Regions from separate parts of the Colwellia sp. M166 genome, predicted to be linked through region 3. Evidence: predicted binding sites of a transcription regulator. Region 3 holds the regulator's gene; each other region holds the start of a gene.
What was found. The regulator FNR, encoded in region 3, switches genes on or off when oxygen is low (the NO sensors DNR and NnrR bind a similar motif). The targets are predictions, from matches to a motif close to TTGATCTAGATCAA.
Positions count from the first base shown of each region.

Region 1: a site for FNR is predicted at 2,090-2,103, ahead of nrdG (anaerobic ribonucleoside-triphosphate reductase activating protein). Genes of this name have one in related genera too.
Region 2: a site for FNR is predicted at 3,329-3,342, ahead of FGD67_RS14275 (DUF3149 domain-containing protein). Genes of this name have one in related genera too.

Region 1 covers NZ_CP040755.1:41,784-48,296, reverse strand. The annotation lists gene FGD67_RS00295 (bifunctional diguanylate cyclase/phosphodiesterase) at 1-701, shown strand, start outside; gene FGD67_RS00290 (GNAT family N-acetyltransferase) at 877-1,329, shown strand; gene FGD67_RS00285 (MAPEG family protein) at 1,417-1,812, opposite strand; gene nrdG (anaerobic ribonucleoside-triphosphate reductase activating protein) at 2,173-2,670, shown strand; gene nrdD (anaerobic ribonucleoside-triphosphate reductase) at 2,657-4,438, shown strand; partial or broken gene FGD67_RS00270 (IS4 family transposase) at 4,512-5,828, opposite strand; gene adk (adenylate kinase) at 5,979-6,513, opposite strand, start outside.
Region 2 covers NZ_CP040755.1:3,143,473-3,149,985, reverse strand. The annotation lists gene FGD67_RS14295 (ATP-binding cassette domain-containing protein) at 1-1,820, shown strand, start outside; gene FGD67_RS14290 (tetratricopeptide repeat protein) at 1,909-2,631, shown strand; partial or broken gene FGD67_RS14285 (LytTR family DNA-binding domain-containing protein) at 2,837-3,055, opposite strand; gene FGD67_RS21930 (hypothetical protein) at 3,052-3,273, shown strand; gene FGD67_RS14275 (DUF3149 domain-containing protein) at 3,416-3,547, shown strand; gene FGD67_RS14270 (hydrolase) at 4,188-5,159, shown strand; gene FGD67_RS14265 (YheU family protein) at 5,156-5,395, shown strand; gene FGD67_RS14260 (YceI family protein) at 5,441-6,025, opposite strand; gene cysQ (3'(2'),5'-bisphosphate nucleotidase CysQ) at 6,116-6,513, opposite strand, start outside.
Region 3 covers NZ_CP040755.1:4,274,629-4,281,141, reverse strand. The annotation lists gene ccoP (cytochrome-c oxidase, cbb3-type subunit III) at 1-473, shown strand, start outside; gene FGD67_RS19340 (FixH family protein) at 652-1,152, shown strand; gene FGD67_RS19335 (heavy metal translocating P-type ATPase) at 1,180-3,579, shown strand; gene ccoS (cbb3-type cytochrome oxidase assembly protein CcoS) at 3,576-3,827, shown strand; gene FGD67_RS19325 (sulfite exporter TauE/SafE family protein) at 3,832-4,494, shown strand; gene fnr (fumarate/nitrate reduction transcriptional regulator Fnr) at 4,548-5,267, shown strand; gene uspE (universal stress protein UspE) at 5,441-6,373, shown strand; partial or broken gene FGD67_RS19310 (tRNA 2-thiocytidine(32) synthetase TtcA) at 6,506-6,513, shown strand, end outside.

The DNA.
Region 1 (6,513 bases), 610 kb from region 3:
TTAACTTAACAAATAATCAAATATCTAAAGCGGAAGCACTGATCCGTTGGCAACATCCCAAGAAAGGTTTAATTTCACCGTTAGATTTTATCCCTGTTGCAGAAGAAACTGGGCTTATTGTTGAAATTAGTGAATGGGTATTTAAAGAAGTATCACAACAGGTGCAGCAGTGGAGAAACAGTCACTGCCATAACTTAATGATCAGCATCAACACATCTCCTGTGCAGTACCGAAATAAAGGTCAGCAAATCATTGCTTGGGCTGGATCACTTATCGAACGAAATATCCCACCTGAAGCAATATCGATTGAAATAACAGAAAATTTGCTGATGGAGAATCAAGCAGAGGTGGTTAGCGCACTCGATAATATTCGTCGACAAGGGCTGACAGTGTCTATTGATGACTTTGGCACCGGTTATTGCTCATTCTCTTACTTGAAAAACTTCTCTATTGATTATTTAAAAATTGATAAAAGTTTTGTGCAGAATATGTCTGTCGATAATAAAGATGTTGCCCTTTGTGAGGCCATTATTGTGATGGCAAATAAGCTTAATATAAAGGTCATTGCCGAAGGTATAGAAACTGAGCAACAAAGAGAGCTTCTAACAAATGCAGGTTGCCTCTTAGGACAAGGTTATTTATTAGCCAGACCATTATCGATAGCTGATTTTGAACAACGACTGATTAATCAAAACATTTGATACTGCTTTATTCTCTTAGCTGTAATAGCACCGCTAAAATGAGTAAAATACTTCATTCGCATATAGTGAATTTTCATTTGTGATTCATAGTAGATAATTTTACTACTGGCAGTACATCAACCATAACTGATAAAAATCAGCAATATAACGGAATAAACCTTTGATAGAAAATGACATAATCTGGGAAAACAAAAACTTTTCACAACTCACTACCAATGAACTTTATGATTTACTAAAATTACGCATTGATATCTTTGTGGTAGAGCAAAGCTGTTTTTACCCCGACTTAGATGATCACGACCGACATCCCGAAACTCAACATTTATTTTGTTATCAAAAGGGAATTATGACGGCATATTTGCGCATATTACCCAAAGGATTAACCTATCCCGATAACATCAGTATTGGTCGTGTGGTGATTGCGCAAAGTGCTCGTGGTAAGGGCCTTGGTCACCAATTAATGCAAATAGCCCTAGCTAAATGCTTGCGCTACTTTCCGCAAGATACGGTCAAAATTTCCGCACAAGAGCATTTAGAAAAATACTATAATCAGCATGGTTTTAGCAGAGTAAGCGAAAGCTATTTAGAAGATGGAATTCCACATATCAGCATGTTACAAAAGCGCTAATATACCGCTATTCCATCAAGCAGATCATGGCTAGGTTATATAATTGTATAACCTAGCCACTGTTCATTATTATAAAGTTATTAAACGTTAAGCCGTAACAAAGCTACGAATGTTTTCAACCGCTAAAATTAAAATCACCAAAAATGTCGACAACATACCCACTTGTCGTTGAATTGAGATACCGATACTTTTCGTTAAACCAATGGCGTGTAAAGCACGGCCAACAACTAAAGTTGCCCCTAAGGCATGTTGCATGATCACAGATGCGCCATTTAATTCATAAACTGCCAATAAAATTAACGCTAAAGGGATATATTCGGCAAAGTTGCCATGAATACGAATAGCCTTAGCTAAAAATTTATTATCACCAGAGCCAATGCCAACTTTAAACTTCCTGCGTAAACGAATAATGTTAATGGCTAAGCCAATATATAAAATACCGAGTAAACTCGCGTAGAAGCCTGTTAACGATAGTGTTGCCATTTCCTTTCCTTATACTATTTTTATTATTAAACCATTATTGGCCGGAATCATACCGAGTAAGATAAGCAATTAATAGCGCCATTTAAGTAAAGAATGAGGTTATATAGGTCAGTGTCATTTTAAACGGCCAGTTTTACCATCAGATCAGCCGTTAATCGAGGCCCAGAATAACCTCCAAGGATAACAAAGATCTCCCCCACTAGCAGTCGAATAAAACACCATATCTAGTAAAATAATAAAAATAAAACCCTACATATAGTATTACTTTAACAAACTTTTGATCCTGATCAACAGTAAAAAACACAAAAACACTATATATTGTGCTCAACAGAAACAAAATAAGCATATATAGGTTTTAATATGAAATTTAATTGTTTACCTCCTTCGATTGTTTTCCAGGAAGTACCAAATGAAATTAGCCTTTGTTTTAGCGTTAGTGGCTGCAAAGTAGCTTGCACCGGCTGTCATAGTACTGAGTTATGGAATGCGGACTATGGCAGCCATTTATCAAATAAAAGCTTTATTAATTGGTTAACTAAATACCAGAACTTGATCAGTTGCGTGATTTTTTTTGGTGGTGAATGGCAAGCCAAAGCATTAATTGAAAAATTACTTATCGCTAGAAATTTGGGCTTAAAAACTTGCCTTTACTCTGGGCAAAAGCACATCGACATCAGTATATCTGAGCATCTTAATTTCTTAAAAACAGGTCCATGGCAATCAGCGCTTGGTGGTTTGGAAAGTATTACAAGCAATCAAGTTTTTCGCGATATAAAAACCGGTGAAAAGCTCAATCACTTATTTATAAAAAATCATCACAGTAATTTATTAAAAGGAGTTAACAATGTTGCAGCTTAGTGACAGGCAAATTAACCATAAAAAAGATTTTATCCATAATTATTTCCTCGCGCAAAATGCTGCTGACGGTTCAAAAATGGATGCTAATGCCAATGTTGGGCAAAAAAATATTGCTACATTAGAAGCAGAATTATTAAAAGACTGCTTTGTACAAATAAACCGAGCACTGGTACAAGACAAAATTCGTGAAGCATTTGGCGACGAGTTAGCACTTGAGTACTTACGGCAAATTGAAGCACATGAAATTTATGTGCACGATGAAACCAGTTTAAAGCCTTATTGCACGTCTATCAGTATGTACCCATTTTTACTTGATGGCTTAACTAAGTTGGGCGGCGAGTCAAAAGCACCACAGCATTTAGAGTCTTTCTGCGGTTCTTTTGTTAATTTGATTTTTGCTATTTCTGCGCAATTTGCCGGTGCTGTTGCCACCGTTGAATTTATCACTTATTTTGATTATTTTGCTCGTCTTGAATATGGTGATAACTATTTAACTAGCCATAAAAAAGCCATTGAAAACCATTTACAACATGTGGTTTATGCTATCAACCAACCCGCGGCAGCACGTGGCTACCAAAGTGTATTTTGGAATATTTCCTTGTTTGATCAACATTACTTTGCCGCTATGTTTGAAAACTTTGTTTTTCCTGACTTTTCCAAACCAAACTGGCAAACCGTTGAACAATTGCAGCAGTTTTTTCTTAGCTGGTTAAATAAAGAACGTGAAAAAGCTGTGTTAACCTTTCCTGTCGTTACCGCCGCGATGCTAACCGAAAATGGCCGCTGTAAAGATGATATTTTTGCTCGACAATTGGCCGAGCAAAAAGCACAAGGAAATTCATTTTTCATCTATTTATCTGATAGTCCTGACTCACTTGCCTCATGCTGTCGTTTGCGTAATGAAATTTCAGATAATACTTTTTCTTATACCTTAGGCGCAGGTGGCGTGGCAACAGGGTCAATTAATGTTATCACCTTGAACATGAACCGTCTGGTACAAGACGGTCGTGATTTACAAAGCGAAATTGAAAAAATTCAAAAATACCAAGTTGCCTATCGCAAGTTAATGCAAGACTACCAAGCCAAGGGCGCTTTATCGGTTTACGATGCTGGTTTTATCTCACTTGATAAGCAATTTCTAACCATTGGTATTAATGGCATGGCTGAAGCAGCAGAGTTTTGTAATATTCCGGCTAATAATAACCAAGCCTACAAAGACTTTGTCAGCAGCAAACTACAAGTGATTTATAACGCGAACCAAGCCGCTAAAAAGCATTTTGGCTATATGTTCAATACTGAGTTTGTGCCGGCAGAAAACTTAGGGGTAAAAAATGCGAAATGGGATCGTAACGACGGCTATCAAGTCAATCGTGACTGCTATAATTCATATTTTTATTTAGTAGAAGATAACGATACAAATCATTTAGATAAATTTGTTCTACATGGCAAAGAAATCACGCAATACTTAGATGGCGGCTCAGCACTGCATTTAAATCTCGATGAGTCATTATCAATCGAAGCTTACCTAAAGCTTTTCAACGTTGCTGCAGCAACTGGTTGTAATTACTTTTGCGTTAACGTCAAAATTACTATTTGTAATGATTGTGAGAAAATAGATAAACGCACCTTAATGTATTGTGACGCTTGTGGCAGTGAAAATATTGACCACGGCACACGTATTATCGGCTATTTAAAGCGTATTACTGCATTTAGCCAAGGCCGGCAAAAAGAGCATGCTTTACGTCATTATCATAAAAAGCGTGCGTAGATCGTCTGAACTCAATTGGTTGCATAAAAAAGATCGCTAATGCATAATGCCGATCACTTAAGGTGAGCGGCATTTTTCTTTTAGCCACGGGGTACCTGTTTTTGCATACTTTGAGTGTGCGTGGATAACTTCGTTCTCGTTTCATTTCATTTCATTTCATTTCTAGTTTAAATTAACTCACATTTTCTCTATATCTAAGATTATTTTTGGTACATTTCCTGGTGCATAGATTGGTATCATCGTGAGCTTATGAATTATGTGAGAAGAAGCATCCCTGAAGCTTAATTGGTTCGGATAGATACTTTTTAGTGATTGAGCTATCAATATCATTTTGTACCGGATCAGATAATATCCAAGCAATATGCCCCCACAACTCCTGAATAATAGCTCTGGCAAGTTACTTCGTAGCGTAAACCGACTTTCAAGCATCTATGCTTGATTTCTCTGTAGCCTATTTCAATCTCCCAACGATGTGCATATAAGTCAACGATATCTGTACTTGGATAAGCCATCGGGTCAGTCATTGAAGTGAGGATTTGAACCGCTTTACCTTTGATTTTACGCGTCAATAATCTTGCCTCAATGCTCTCGGGTAACGCTGGGCGTTTTTTTCTCGATTGTGGCGTTGTATATAAAAGTATCAATTTATCTTGTTTCCCAAAGCTTTGTATTACCTCATATTGTGTTCGCTTTTTGAGTGGCGGCAACCAATGAGTGTTTGTCCCTCGTTGTTGCCAATCATGTAATAATCCAAGTGAATAAGAACCTTTATCGAATAGCGTTAAACTGTCGTTTGGCATACGCTCTATCATTCTAGCGGCTAAGTTCATTTCACTTTCCGTAACACTATCAAATGCGCTGTCGACGATAAGGTGGCGGCTTAACTCCATCATGCAGACCATGCGAACTTGCGGGTATCCTGCCTCACTTGCTTTGTTGGCTATACGAGTAAAACTCGCGCTATTCTCTTTCGTTTCAGGTGTTCGTCAAACAACACCGTCGACACTATAAAGCGTCAAACCACACCAATGCGGGTGCTCTGCTCGCTCATTCCACGTTGCGGAAGTTTGATGAAAAACATCACGAACAACATCGCTACCGAGTTTTTACATGCCTGAGTTATGGCACTTCGCGCGACATAATCAACCTCTTTAGGGAGAACAATATCGAGCTTGTTAATTAATTGGCGAACGGAACCTGTTCTAAATAACGCCATACCAATAACCGCCCAAACCATTGCGTCCATCAGTAACTTACGTTTTCTGAGTGTAGCAACGCCATTTGAATCAAGACACGATTGAATGATGTCAGGCTCTAATACATCAGCAAGACATGAAAATTCGGTAAGACGATTAATTGAGGTGCGAGCAAGCGCTTCTGAAAGTTGCATAAAAAAATCCGATGGCTAAGGCTTATCGGATTTTCGCATGTGTACAGGATCGGTCAAATGTTCCCTAAAATTTTTAATAAAATTCGCTTAACTGATCGGCATTACGCTAATGCGAGCTTTTTATTTTTAAATTGCAACTAAACAGAAAAATTAAGCTAACTTCTCATCTAATAATGCGTTAACTTTTTCTACTGCTTGTGTGCCATCAATAGTGATATAAGCGCAAGCATCAGCTTTAGCTTCTGCTTGATAGTAGGCAACTAATGGTTTTGTTTGCTCGTGATAAATACCTAAACGCTTGCGCACTGTTGCTTCTTCATCATCTGGGCGAACTAATAATTCATCACCAGTTTCATCATCTTTACCTGCCACTTTTGGCGGATTGTAAACTATGTGATAAACACGACCTGAGCCAGCATGAACCCGACGGCCAGCCATACGCTCTACAATCACTTCATCAGGTACATCAAACTCAATAACATAATCAACAGCAACGCCGTTTTCTTTCATGGCGTCAGCTTGTGGAATAGTACGTGGGAAACCATCCAGTAAAAAGCCGGCTTTACAGTCATCCTGCGCTATACGCTCTTTAACCAAACCAATAATTAATTCATCAGAAACGAGTTGACCTGCGTCCATCACTGCTTTGGCTTTTTTGCCAAGTTCAGTTCCTGCTTTAATTGCA
Region 2 (6,513 bases), 1.1 Mb from region 3:
ATCATAAGGTTGGACTTGTTGGGGCGAACGGCTGTGGAAAATCGTCTTTGTTCGCTAGCTTACTTGGTACCTTGCCGCCAGATTTGGGTAACCTATCCATGCCGGCAAGCTGGAAAATTGCCACCGTTAAGCAAGAAACACCAGCGCTAGAGCAATCAGCCTTAGACTATGTCATGGATGGTGATATTGAATACCGCCAGCTAGAGGCAAAATTGGCCCAAGCACGCGAAGATGATAACGGTACACTTGAAGCGACCATTATTAACCAAATTGATACCATCAATGGTTACAGCTTACCGGCTCGTTCAGCTGAGTTATTACACGGTTTAGGCTTTATGCAAGAGCAACTAGCAAACCCAGTAAAATCGTTCTCTGGTGGTTGGCGCATGCGCTTAAACTTAGCGCAAGCCTTGATCAGTCGTGCTGACTTATTGCTATTGGATGAACCAACCAACCATTTAGATTTGGATGCCGTTATTTGGTTACAGCGTTGGTTAAAAAGATTTACCGGCACTTTAGTGTTGATTTCTCATGATCGAGATTTTCTTGATGATGTTATTGGTCAAATTTTGCATATTGAGCATCAAACCGCGAAATTATACTCTGGTAACTACAGTGCCTTTGAACGCCAACGTGCAGAGCATTTAGCTCAGCAAGATGCACAATATCAAAAGCAACAAAAAGAAGTTGCCCATTTAACCTCGTTCGTTGATCGTTTTCGTGCCAAAGCCAGTAAAGCAAAACAAGCACAAAGTCGTTTAAAACGTTTGCAAAAACTACCTGATTTAGCGCCTGCGCATGTTGATAGCCAATTTACCTTCAATTTTGAACAACCTGAAACACTACCTTATCCGCTATTAGCATTAACAGAAAGTCAATGTGGCTATAATGATGAAGCTATTATTTTACAAGACGTTGGCATGACCTTAGTCCCCGGTAGCCGCATCGGTTTACTGGGCCGTAACGGTGCCGGTAAATCAACACTCATAAAGTCACTGGCCGGTGATTTAGCCTTACTTAAGGGTGAGCGTTACTGTGCACAAGATTTAAAAGTAGGTTATTTTTCGCAACATCAACTTGAGCAATTGCATATGCCTAGCAGTGCCATTGAACATATTACCCGTGCAAAGCCTGATATCACCGAATTACAAGCTCGATCGTTCTTAGGCCGCTTTGGCTTTAGTGGCGACCAAGCATTAGATAAAGTTGGCACTATGTCTGGTGGCGAGAAAGCGCGTTTAGTATTAGCACTTATCGTCTTAGAAAAACCACAGCTGCTTCTGCTCGATGAACCCACTAACCATCTCGACTTAGAAATGCGCCAGGCCTTAGTGTTAGCTTTACAAGACTTTGACGGTGCGATCATTCTTATTGCCCATGATAGATATTTATTAGAGTCATGTGTTGATGAGTTTTACTTGGTTGCTAATGGCCATGTAACAGATTTTGATGGTGACATTGATGATTATCAACAATGGTTAAATGATGATAAAAAACAATCAGTCAAAGCAAATAAAATTGTCAGCGAGCCACAAATAGACAAAAAGCAACAACGCAAAGAACAAGCTGAATTACGTAAAAAGGCCTCACCACTACGTAAACAAGCAGATAAGTTTGAAAAAATAGTACAAAAAGCACAAGATGAATTAACTGACGTTGAAGCTCAATTAGCCAATAGTGATGTTTATCAAGCAGAGCATAAAAGCAAACTCACTGAGCTACTAAAGCATCAAGCTAAGCTTAAGCAAACGTTAGAAGAAAATGAAATGCAGTGGCTTGAGCTTGAAGAACAAATTGAAGAGATAATGTCACAAGCATAATACGTTTTGTTGCTACACTTAAATTATCGCAGCATATTAAGTTGTCACGCTATCTCATCATGACAACATCAGACTATAGGACATGATAATGAAAAAATTAATCTTACTTGCACTTAGTATTGCGCTATTCGCTCAAAGCTCGGCGTACAGTGCCGATCTAGATCAAGGCATATATGAGCTAAACCGTGGTGAATTTAGAGCAGCGATTGCCGAATTTGAACCTTTAGTTGCTGAGCAATATGCACCAGCACAATATCAAATGGGGTTAATTTATTTGAACGGTTATGGCGTGATTAAAAATGCTAAAAAAGCACTCGAATTATTTAATTTAGCCGCCGCGCAAAATTATCCTGATGCTTTATTCGACCTTTCTTTACTTTATAGCGAAGGTGAAGTGACTAAACAAGATCTAAAAACTGCTTATGCCTTAATGGAAAAAGCAGCTAATAAAGATCTACCTCGTGCGCAATTTAATCTCGGCGTAATGCTCTACAACGGCAATGGCATAGAGCGGAATTACCTACAAGCCTCGCGCTGGTATCAAAAAGCCGCCGATCAAAACTATGCCTTGGCGCAATTTAACCTAGCGTTAATGTACTTTGAAGGTAAAGGGCTTCCTCAAAGTACCGAAATGTCATACATTTGGAATATTATTGCCGCTAAAAATGGCTATCGTGCGGCGGAAAAAAGTCGTGATATGGACGAGTATAAATTATCTGTAGAGCAAATTAAAACTGCACGAGAAAAAGCTGACACCATTCACCGTAAAATCATCGAGCAACGAGAATTAAAACTAAGAAGGTTTCTTTAAAACCAAGATCTTTAGGGGCTATTGATCTTTCACTTTATAGCTATGTTGCACTTGAAAAAGTTGGCAATTAAGGCGCTTCATATAATGTTTGCTTGCTCCAAATACATATTAAGCAACAAAGATTGACGCTTTTTCAAGGCAAGCCAAGGGGCTATGACTATAATAAGTAACCTTCACTTAACAGCCCGTAAGGTTACTTTTTCGGTTATACAAGTCGAGCTTTGAAGTTTTCTTTATAACGTCGAGATAAATTTAAGCTTTTTCCATTGGTTAATTCAACCTCGCTATCACCAGAGCTTAACGGGGTGATTGACTCAACATAATTTAGATTGATCGCATGCGAGCGATGAATACGACAAAAACCCTTAGCCTCTATCTGCTCACTTAACTGTGTCAATGTCGCACGCGTAGGGTATATACGTGACGTGGTTTAATTTAGGTGCTGCGCTAGAGGCCTCTATTTTGATATTAATCACCTTCATTGCATGCTTACTCAGCTATGAAGTTATTAAACGCATCAATGTATTAAGACCTTGCTTTGAGCTAAAAATGAAAGCAACAAAACATTCACTCTGTCAACGCATTACCGACACCATAGCAACCATATTGATTATTCCCTTTGCCTTGGAGATATTGATTTAAATGAAAAAACTTATCGATATAACAAAGAGATTCAGTAGATAAACTGACGATGATAGTGATCTAAATCAACAAATAAAGTAGGGTTATTATTTACAATGGTTATCTACCCTATTAACCATTTTAATATCTTTTGGAGTAAGTTATGAACATTTTAGATATGCTACTCAACGACCCTATTGTACTGATTTCTTTTATTGGCTTAGCTGTTCTGTTAGGTATTGGTGGCTTTTATATTTATTACTTTGCAAAGCACATTAGTGAAGATAAGCAGTAGTTTATTGCCTGCAGCTAAATAATATTGTTGCTTAAATACCAGTGATAAGCACTTGTGACGAGATAAATATCTCGTCATCGAGCCGCAAACTGGGCGCTAACAATAAGCCATTACAATATTTCGAGGCCGGATAGAACGATACTATTGAACAAAATGTTTAATTTAACTTCATAAAACATCTTGTTGATACAAAATCGTTTTTTCTACTAATACCAATTTGATTAAATTTCTTCCCAATTCAGAACGCTTCTCGATGTGCAAAAACAAGGCGAATTTGTTTCGGTTTAGTCACTCTACATTAAATAAATTTAACGATGTTAGTGAATATCGAGAAAGCTCCTAGAGCTCGAGTTTAAAAGGTTTACATACTGCGTTATTGATTTTGACAAGGAGCTCACAGCGATGTAAGTCATTAGAACAACGCAGGAGCAGTTGTCGAGAATAACCCTTATCTTCAATCAATGCCTTGCATGGATGTAGGTACTTAGGTTCAGTCTGGAACTATGAACCTGTGCCGCTAAGCCTTTTAATTCTCGCTGAGTGGGAAAGAACTTAATCAATTTGGTATAAATAGCACTTATGGGCATTAGCGTACTTTTAACGTACAATAACTTTTTGTATTATTTACTATTACCGCATTATGTTTACCAAAAGCTCTTTCAGCCCTGCTTGGTGGCTCAAAAATCCTCACCTGCAAACTGTTGCCGCTAAATTTTTTAGGCGTCATCATAATATTACTACAACCGATGAAACCTTAGAGTTACCCGACGGTGACTTTATTGACTTAGCTTGGACTGAAAAAGTGAACTCGGCATGTACTCGCCCGATTGTTGCGGTTTTACACGGTTTAGAAGGCTCAAAAAATAGCCATTACGCTAAGGGCATGTTATCAGCAATTAAAGCGCAAGGTTGGGTAGGAGTATTGATGCATTTTCGTGGCTGTAGCGGCCGACCTAACCGTATGGCAAAATCTTATCATAGCGGTCAAACCTGTGATGTTGACTATTTTAGCCAACACCTTGCTAAGTATTACCCAGAGGCGAAAAAAGCCATTGTCGGCTTTTCATTAGGTGGCAACGTTTTAACAAAATACTTAGCAGAACAAAAACAAACGACTTATCAAGCAGCTTGTGTTATTTGTGCTCCACTTGACCTATCAAGCTGCTGCGACCGAATTAACCAAGGATTTTCTCGCGTCTATCAAAAATATCTGGTTGATATGCTCAAAGCCAGTACGATAAAAAAAATAGATGCTAAATTGCTGAATAGTGTTGATATAAAAAGTTTACAACATATTCGATCAATTCGAGATTTTGATCAAATGATTACCGCTCCTATCAATGGCTTTGCAGATGCGAATGACTATTATCAACGCTCAAGTGGCAGAGATGTGCTTAAAGACATCGCCGCACCCTGTTTGATCATTCATGCCAGCGATGATCCTTTTTTATGTGATAAAAATACCACGGCTATCACTATGCTACCGCAGCAGATGACCTTTGAAATAAGTGCCCGTGGCGGTCATGTTGGCTTTATTAGCGGTAGTAATCCATTCAAGCCTAAATTTTGGCTTGAACAACGCATTCCAGAGTTTTTCACGAGATACTTATGATTATTGCCTTAGATCAATTACCTACCGAGACCTTAAACGCCATCATCGAGAACTTTGTGCTAAGAGAAGGTACTGAATATGGCAGTGAAGATGTTTCTCTGACTGACAAAATAAGCCAAGTTCATCAGCAACTAAAACAAGGCTCCGCACTATTGGTTTATTCTGAATTACATGAAACGGTGAATATTCTTCCCGCAGCGCAATTTAATGAAGGCAGTGAAGAAATAATAGAATAAAAAAGGCACTGAAGCAGTACCTTTATAAATTCAATAAAAACAAACTTAGCGAACAAATGTCACCGAAAAACTGACCGGTACAACATAGTCAATGCTCGGTAACGAGGCTAACTCTTTTAATTTATTAATACCAGCCACCAGCGAAAAAGCCTCCGCTTTGATAAAAAATGGTTGGCTTGTATGCACTAACATTTGTTTTTCAGTCAATTTAATCACATTGACATTAATGCTGACAGCTTGCTGTTGGCCATGAAAGTCTATTTGTCCATCGACGGTTAACTGTTTAACGTCGCCCGTTTTTAAGGCTGCAAGCATAGTATTATCAAGCTGAGCACTAAACGTTGCAGAAGCGTATTTATTGCTTTCAAAGACAAATTGTTTCATGCGCTCATCACGAATGACAATATTAGTGTTAACACTAGCTAAGTCGACATTAATATTAACCTGTGCTTTCTCATCAATATTACCGGCAAGCGTTGAGAAATGATGATTTTCTGCAATCATTGATTTTTTCACTGACATAAAGGTTAACTGCGACTTTTCATTATCGAGTTGCCATGCTGCTAACACAGGTAAACTCGTCATGATACTCGCCAGTAAAGTTATTAAAATTAAAGTTGTTTGGCGCATTGAGCACTCCATTTTTTTGATGTACGCAACTCACAATATCCCATGATACTTCAACAAGCAGTGTCAGGGGAGATATGTCAGTGCCTAAGGTTATTTAATTAAGCGTGTAGCTCTATGTGGTTTAATAATATCATGCCAAGGAATATTTTTGCTCCCTAAAGACAAAAAGTCAGGCTGCATTAACGTTTCACGTTGATTATAGGTTAAGGGATTAAATTCACTATCAATAATACTGCCACCGGCTTGTTCAATAATACAATGGCTTGCACCAGTATCCCATTCACCTGTTGGTCCGACACGTAAGTAACAATCAGCGCCACCTTCGGCAATTAAACAGTTCTTTAACGAGCAACTCCCTAAAGCAACGCGATCATAGCCATAGTCGTCATTTAAATATTGGCCCATTAAGTTAATATCTTGTCGGCGGCTTATTGCAACTTTGATCCGACGTTTACCATCATATTCTGCCACTTGTATCCTATGACTCG
Region 3 (6,513 bases):
GCTCTGATGCTCGCGGTACAACAGGCTTCCCTGACCTAACCGATAAAGATTGGTTATACGGCGGTTCACCTGAAATGATCAAAGCCACTATTATGCACGGTCGTAAGGCTAATGGCATGATGGCTTGGAGTGCGGCATTAGGTGGCGAACAAGGTGTTAAAGAAGTTGCTGCTTTTGTACTTAGCTTAAGTGGTCGTGAAGTTGATACGACAGCTGCTGAAGCAGGTAAAGTTAAATTTGCTATGTGTGCTGCTTGTCATGGCGCAGAAGGTAAAGGTAGTGCTGAAATGGGCATTCCATTAGGTGCTCCAAACTTAACTGATAACGTTTGGTTATACGGCGGTTCACCGCGAGCAGTTGAGACGTCAATTGCTAACGGTCGTGCTGGTGTAATGCCTGCTTGGGATAAAATCCTAGGTGAACAAAAAGTTCACGTGATCAGTGCCTATGTTTACAGCTTGTCACAAAATTAACAACAACTAAAATTAACGGGTTTATCTGCCCTTAAAAACAAAACCTTAGTGTTTAATTACACTAAGGTTTTTTATTATTTAAATGAAAATTAAAGTTCATAAAATTAACACTTTTTTGATAGTTCCCGTATAAGAAAAGTCGTATAATGTCTGCACTATCAGCAAAGAAGAAAATTTCATGAAAACATCTTGGTATCAAGAGCCTTGGGCATGGCTTGTATTTATATTGCCTTTTACTGCTGTCGTTGCCGGTATCGCTACTTTTATTATTGCCAATACCAATCCAGACACATTAGTGGTCGGTGATTATTATAAAAAAGGTAAAGCGATCAATCTTGAATTAGGCAAAATTAAGCAAGCACAAAAGTTGGGCATGCGCTTTGGCTTGAAGCTTGTTGACGATCAACTGATCATTCGTCCAACCGGTATCGAAAAAGAATTCCCATTACTCAATGTTAATTTCTATCATCCAACACTGGCCGATAGAGACTTCTATTTAGCACTAACAGCAGATGGTAATGGTAACTTTACCCATCACTTTGAAGCTGGCCAAGACGTTTCAGGTAAATGGCGTGTAACGCTTAGCCCATTTGAAGATCACTGGAAAATTCAATCTGTGATCACCTTACCTCAAGCTGACTATATCGATATTTCGCCAAATCCTGCGGTCGCAAATTAACAAAAGATTATTAATGGGTATAGGTTAATGAGCATAAATTGTTTTCATTGCGGTGAACTTGTCCCCAGTGGTATTGATTTAACAGCAAACATTGAAAATATTAGCCAACCTATGTGCTGCATAGGTTGTCAAGCTGTTGCCCAAACCATTGTCGATAACAACTTAACCGACTACTACCGCTTTCGCAGCGCACCGGCCCAAAAAGGTGAGGCCTTGATCCCGGAGCAATTGCAGCGTAACGAAATTCTCGACGAAGAAAGTTTACAAAGTGAATTTGCTTATTACCATGATGGTTTTAAAGAAACCATATTAACCATTGAAGGTATCAGTTGCTCAGCATGTGCCTGGTTGATAGAAATGCAAGTCAGCAAGCATCTTGGAATTAATAAAATAAATGTTAATGCCACAACACAAAGAGCAACAGTGCAATGGCAAGAAGAACAAGTAAAATTAAGTGAAATTCTGAGCTTAATAGAAAAAATTGGCTACCATGCCCTGCCCTTCAAAGCCAGCACTGCAGAAGAGCTAAATAAGAAACAAGCAAAGAACTTCATCAAACGTTTAGGCATATCAGGCATATTAATGATGCAAGTGATGATGATCGCCTTTGGTTTATATTTTGGTGCTTTCTCTGACATGGCTGAACACAATTTAGTTTATTTACGTTGGACCAGCTTTTTCTTAACCATACCAATTGTCACCTATGGCGCTTTCCCTTTTTATAAAAGTGCGTATTTTGCCCTTAAAGCGAAACAGCTTTCCATGGACGTACCGGTATCTATTGCCATCAGTCTTGCCTTTCTTGCCAGCGCTTGGGCAACATTTACCCAACAAGGTGAGGTATATTTTGAATCAGTGTCAATGTTCACTTTTTTATTGTTGATCGGAAAATTCTTAGAGTTTCGCGCTCGCTCCCGAGCCGCAGATGTGTCAGCAAATTTGTTAAAACTAATGCCGATGACAGCGACTAAGCTCGTTGACCAGCAAGAAAGCTTTATCGCCGCAACACACTTAAAGGCAGACGATATTATTTTAATCAAGCCTGGCGAAACCATTCCGGCTGATAGTGAAATTATCTCAGGTAACAGCCAAATTAATGAGGCGATGTTATCTGGTGAGCAACTACCTCTGCATAAAAGTGAGCAAGATATTATCTATGCCGGCACCATTAACGGTGATGGCAACTTAACGGCAAAAGTAAAACACAATAATCAAAAGTCATTTTTAAGCCAGCTGATTCGTTTAAGTGAAAACGCACAAACGCACAAACCAAAGCTGGCAAAACTGTCAGATAAAATCGCGCAATACTTTGTCGCATTAATTCTGATCACTGCCTCTTGTACAGCATTTTACTGGGCTCAACATCAACCAGCAGAAGCATTTTGGATTACTTTATCGGTATTAGTGGTCACTTGCCCTTGTGCTTTATCGTTAGCAACACCAACGGCATTAACTTGTGCAACCACTCGTCTCAATCGTGAAGGTATCATGGTAAAGTCTGGTCATGTCTTGGAAGCCATGCCTAAAATAGACGCAATAGCCTTTGATAAAACAGGGACGCTTACCACCGGTGAATTTACCATCACAGAAGTGGTTACTCATGGTAAGTTTTCCATAGCGAGTAATTCCGAAGGTAAAGCGCAAGTTTTAGCTATTGCCGCCGCACTTGAAGCACACTCTGCTCACCCCCTTGCCAAAGCTTTCACTTGTTATCGAGATTTTAATCAAAAAATCTCACAGGTCGTTGTAGCACCAGGAGCAGGTATTAGCGGTGAAATTAATCAACAGCATTATCGCATCGGTAAAAACTCATGGTTACTGCAAAATAACAACCAACAAGCTCATAGTGCACAATGCGTACTGATGGAAAATGAAAGCTTAATAGCTGAATTTTATTTACATGATGGTTTGCGTGATGATGCCACAGATTTAATAAAATTTTTACACACTGAAAACATTAAAACCCTCATGCTTTCTGGTGATCATTTAGCTGGCTGTAACAAGTTACAAGCCCAATTACAGCTAGATAATGTCCAGGCAAACTTATCAGCACAAGATAAAGTTAACGCCATTAAGCAACAGCAAGTCACTCACACTGTCGCTATGATTGGTGATGGTGTTAATGACAGTCCAGTATTGGGTGCTGCACATTTATCTATTGCCATGGGAAGTGGTACAGATATAGCAAAAAGTGGTGCTGATGTTATATTGTTGAACAATAAATTAGCGTCGATTCAAACATTAAGAACGGTCTCTGAACGTACCACGCGTATTATAAAGCAAAATTATCTTTGGGCGTTTGGTTATAATGCCATTGTATTACCACTGGCTGTTATGGGTTATATTGCTCCCTATATGGCGGTAATTGGCATGTCTGCCAGTTCAATACTCGTAGTGAGTAACTCTTTAAGGTTGTTAAAAAAATGAGTGTGATTTATGTTCTAATTCCCATTGCAATTTTACTTACCATTATCGGTATTTACCTATTTTTTTGGGCCGTCAAAACCGAGCAATTTGATGACTTGGAAAAGCAAGGCATGAGTATTTTATTTGATGATGACAATGATAAAGCCGCTAAGGATAATAACAAAAGCTCAACAGCAACAAATTGCGTACCTAATGAAAATAAAGTGCAGAAAGACAAAATAGTAATAAGTAATCAGGTTAAAAAGTAGTTTTATGAGCCTTGATTTTTTTTCTGCTTTTATTATTGGCTTGCTGGGCTCAGGGCATTGTGTGGTGATGTGTGGTGGTATCAGTACTATGCTAACCACCGCGATATCAGATGCCTCTCAACAGAAAAAATACGTTATTATCTTTGCCTATAATTTTGGCCGTATTGCTTCTTATAGTGTGATTGGTGCTCTAGTCGCCTTCACCAGCTCAATGGCAACAAAAGAAATTGGTTTGCCTGTTTCATTACTGAAAACCATTGCGGGTATTTTCCTTATCCTATTAGGTTTATATCTAGGACAATGGTTAATGTGGTTAAGTCATGTTGAGCATTTAGGCAAAAACCTTTGGCGTCATATCTCACCAAAAACAAAAAAATTCATTCCGATTAAAAATATTAACAGCGCTTTCGCTTTAGGCGCATTATGGGGCTGGCTACCCTGCGGGCTAGTGTATTCAACTCTAACTTGGGCTTTGGCTAGTGCCGATGCAATTAATGGCGCTCTGATCATGTTTTTCTTTGGACTTGGCACTTTACCTGCTTTACTTTCAGTATCATTAGGCACAATCAGCATTAAGTCATTGCTGAGTAATGCATTATTCAGGAAGTTAGCCGCCATTTCAGTTATTTTTTATGGCTTTTACACTATACTTATTGCATATTTATAATACATCTAATATGATCCTAGTCATTAAAAAGCCAAAAAAAGCTATAGGTTATTATGAGTCAAAAATCATGCACAGGTCAGCAACATATTCACTGTCAAAATTGCAGTATCAGCGAACTATGCTTGCCATTTTCTCTTAATGATAAAGAGCTCGATACGCTCGACAATATCATCGACCGTAAACGACCTATTCATAAAGGTGAGCAAATCTTCAATGATGGTCAGCCTATGCACGCCCTTTATGCTATTCGTTCAGGTACATTTAAAACCTATACCGTCAACGAACAAGGTGAAGAGCAAATTACTGGCTTTCATTTAGCTGGCGACTTACTTGGCTTTGATGCGATCGCAGAATCAGAGCATCCAAGTTTTGCTAAGGCTTTAGAAACCTCTATGGTTTGTGAAATTCCTTATAACACCCTCGACGCTCTGTCTAATACGATGCCAAAATTAAAGAAACAAATTTTGCGTATGATGAGTACAGAAATTCGTGAAGATCAAGAAATGTTAACCTTACTGAATCGGAAGAATGCTGAGCAACGCTTAGCAACATTTATCAGTGCATTAAGCAGTCGTTATCATGCTCGTGGCTTATCAGCTTCTGAGTTTCGTTTATCAATGACTCGCAGTGATATTGGCAATTATATTGGTTTAACCGTTGAAACGATTAGCCGTCTGCTTAATCGCTTCCATAAGAATGGCTTAATTCAAGTCGATGGTAAGTTAATTATTATTCTAGATATTAATAAATTAAACGAGTGCGCAGCACTCTAATTTAATTTTCTCACCTAACATCATAAACTTCCTTATTCAGGTATTTCACGCTATGCTTAGCGTGAAATACCATTTATATTTGACACGATAATAATTTGATTTAAAACAACTATTATTGTTACAAAGTAGACTATTGTTATAAGTACAGTAGGTAATTGATAAAGGAATTAACTATGGAAAAGTATCAAAAAATACTCGCGGTTGTTGATCCAACAACTGAAGATCAAAAAGCGTTAAAACGTGCCATCGAACTTGCACGTAAAACCGGCGCTAGCATTACCGCATTTTTGACCATATATGATTTTTCTTATGAAATGACTACCATGCTATCAAGCGATGAGCGTGAAGCCATGCGTCAATCGGTAATAAATGACAGAACACAATGGTTACAATCCATTCTTTCAGAACTCAATACCGGCGAAATCAGTATTGACTGTCAAGTTATTTGGCATAACCGCCCATTTGAGCAAATCATTAACCAAGTTTTAAAACATGGCTATGACATAGTTATTAAAGGTACACACCAACACGACAAACTTAAGTCGGTTATTTTCACTCCTACCGATTGGCATATTTTACGAAAATGTCCATGCCCTGTTTTATTAGTCAAAGAACATTTATGGCCTGATAACGGCAATGTTGTTGCCGCATTGAACATTGGTAGTGATGAAAAAGAGCATAAGTCACTTAATGACAAAATCACCGCTGAAGCTAAGCAGCTAACAAAAGTAATGAATGCAAATTTACATTTGGTTAATTCATTCCCTGGTACTCCAGTAAATATTGCCATAGAAATTCCAGAGTTTAACGCTAGCGATTATAATAGCTCAATGCTAAAGCATCATGAAAATGCCATGCAAGAGCATGCTAAGGCATTTAATGTTGCCAAGGAAAATACTCATATTAAAGAAGGCCTACCTGAAGATGTCATTCAAAGCCTAGCAAACAAATTAGATGCCGAGCTAGTTATTTTAGGCACGGTTGGTCGTACCGGCTTATCAGCAGCCTTAATTGGCAACACTGCCGAGCATGTCATTGATAGATTGAATTGTGACGTATTGGCCTTAAAGCCTGACGGATACATATCTCCCCTTGATGTCGACTAAGGTTATATAACACCTTAGTCACATAAATATTAATAACATAAAGTTGAACTCAGACAATAAATTGTCTTGTTCAACTTTTTTCATTTAATTGCTTGGGCTATACTACGCGCCGCAATTTATCAGGAATTTACTATGAGCGC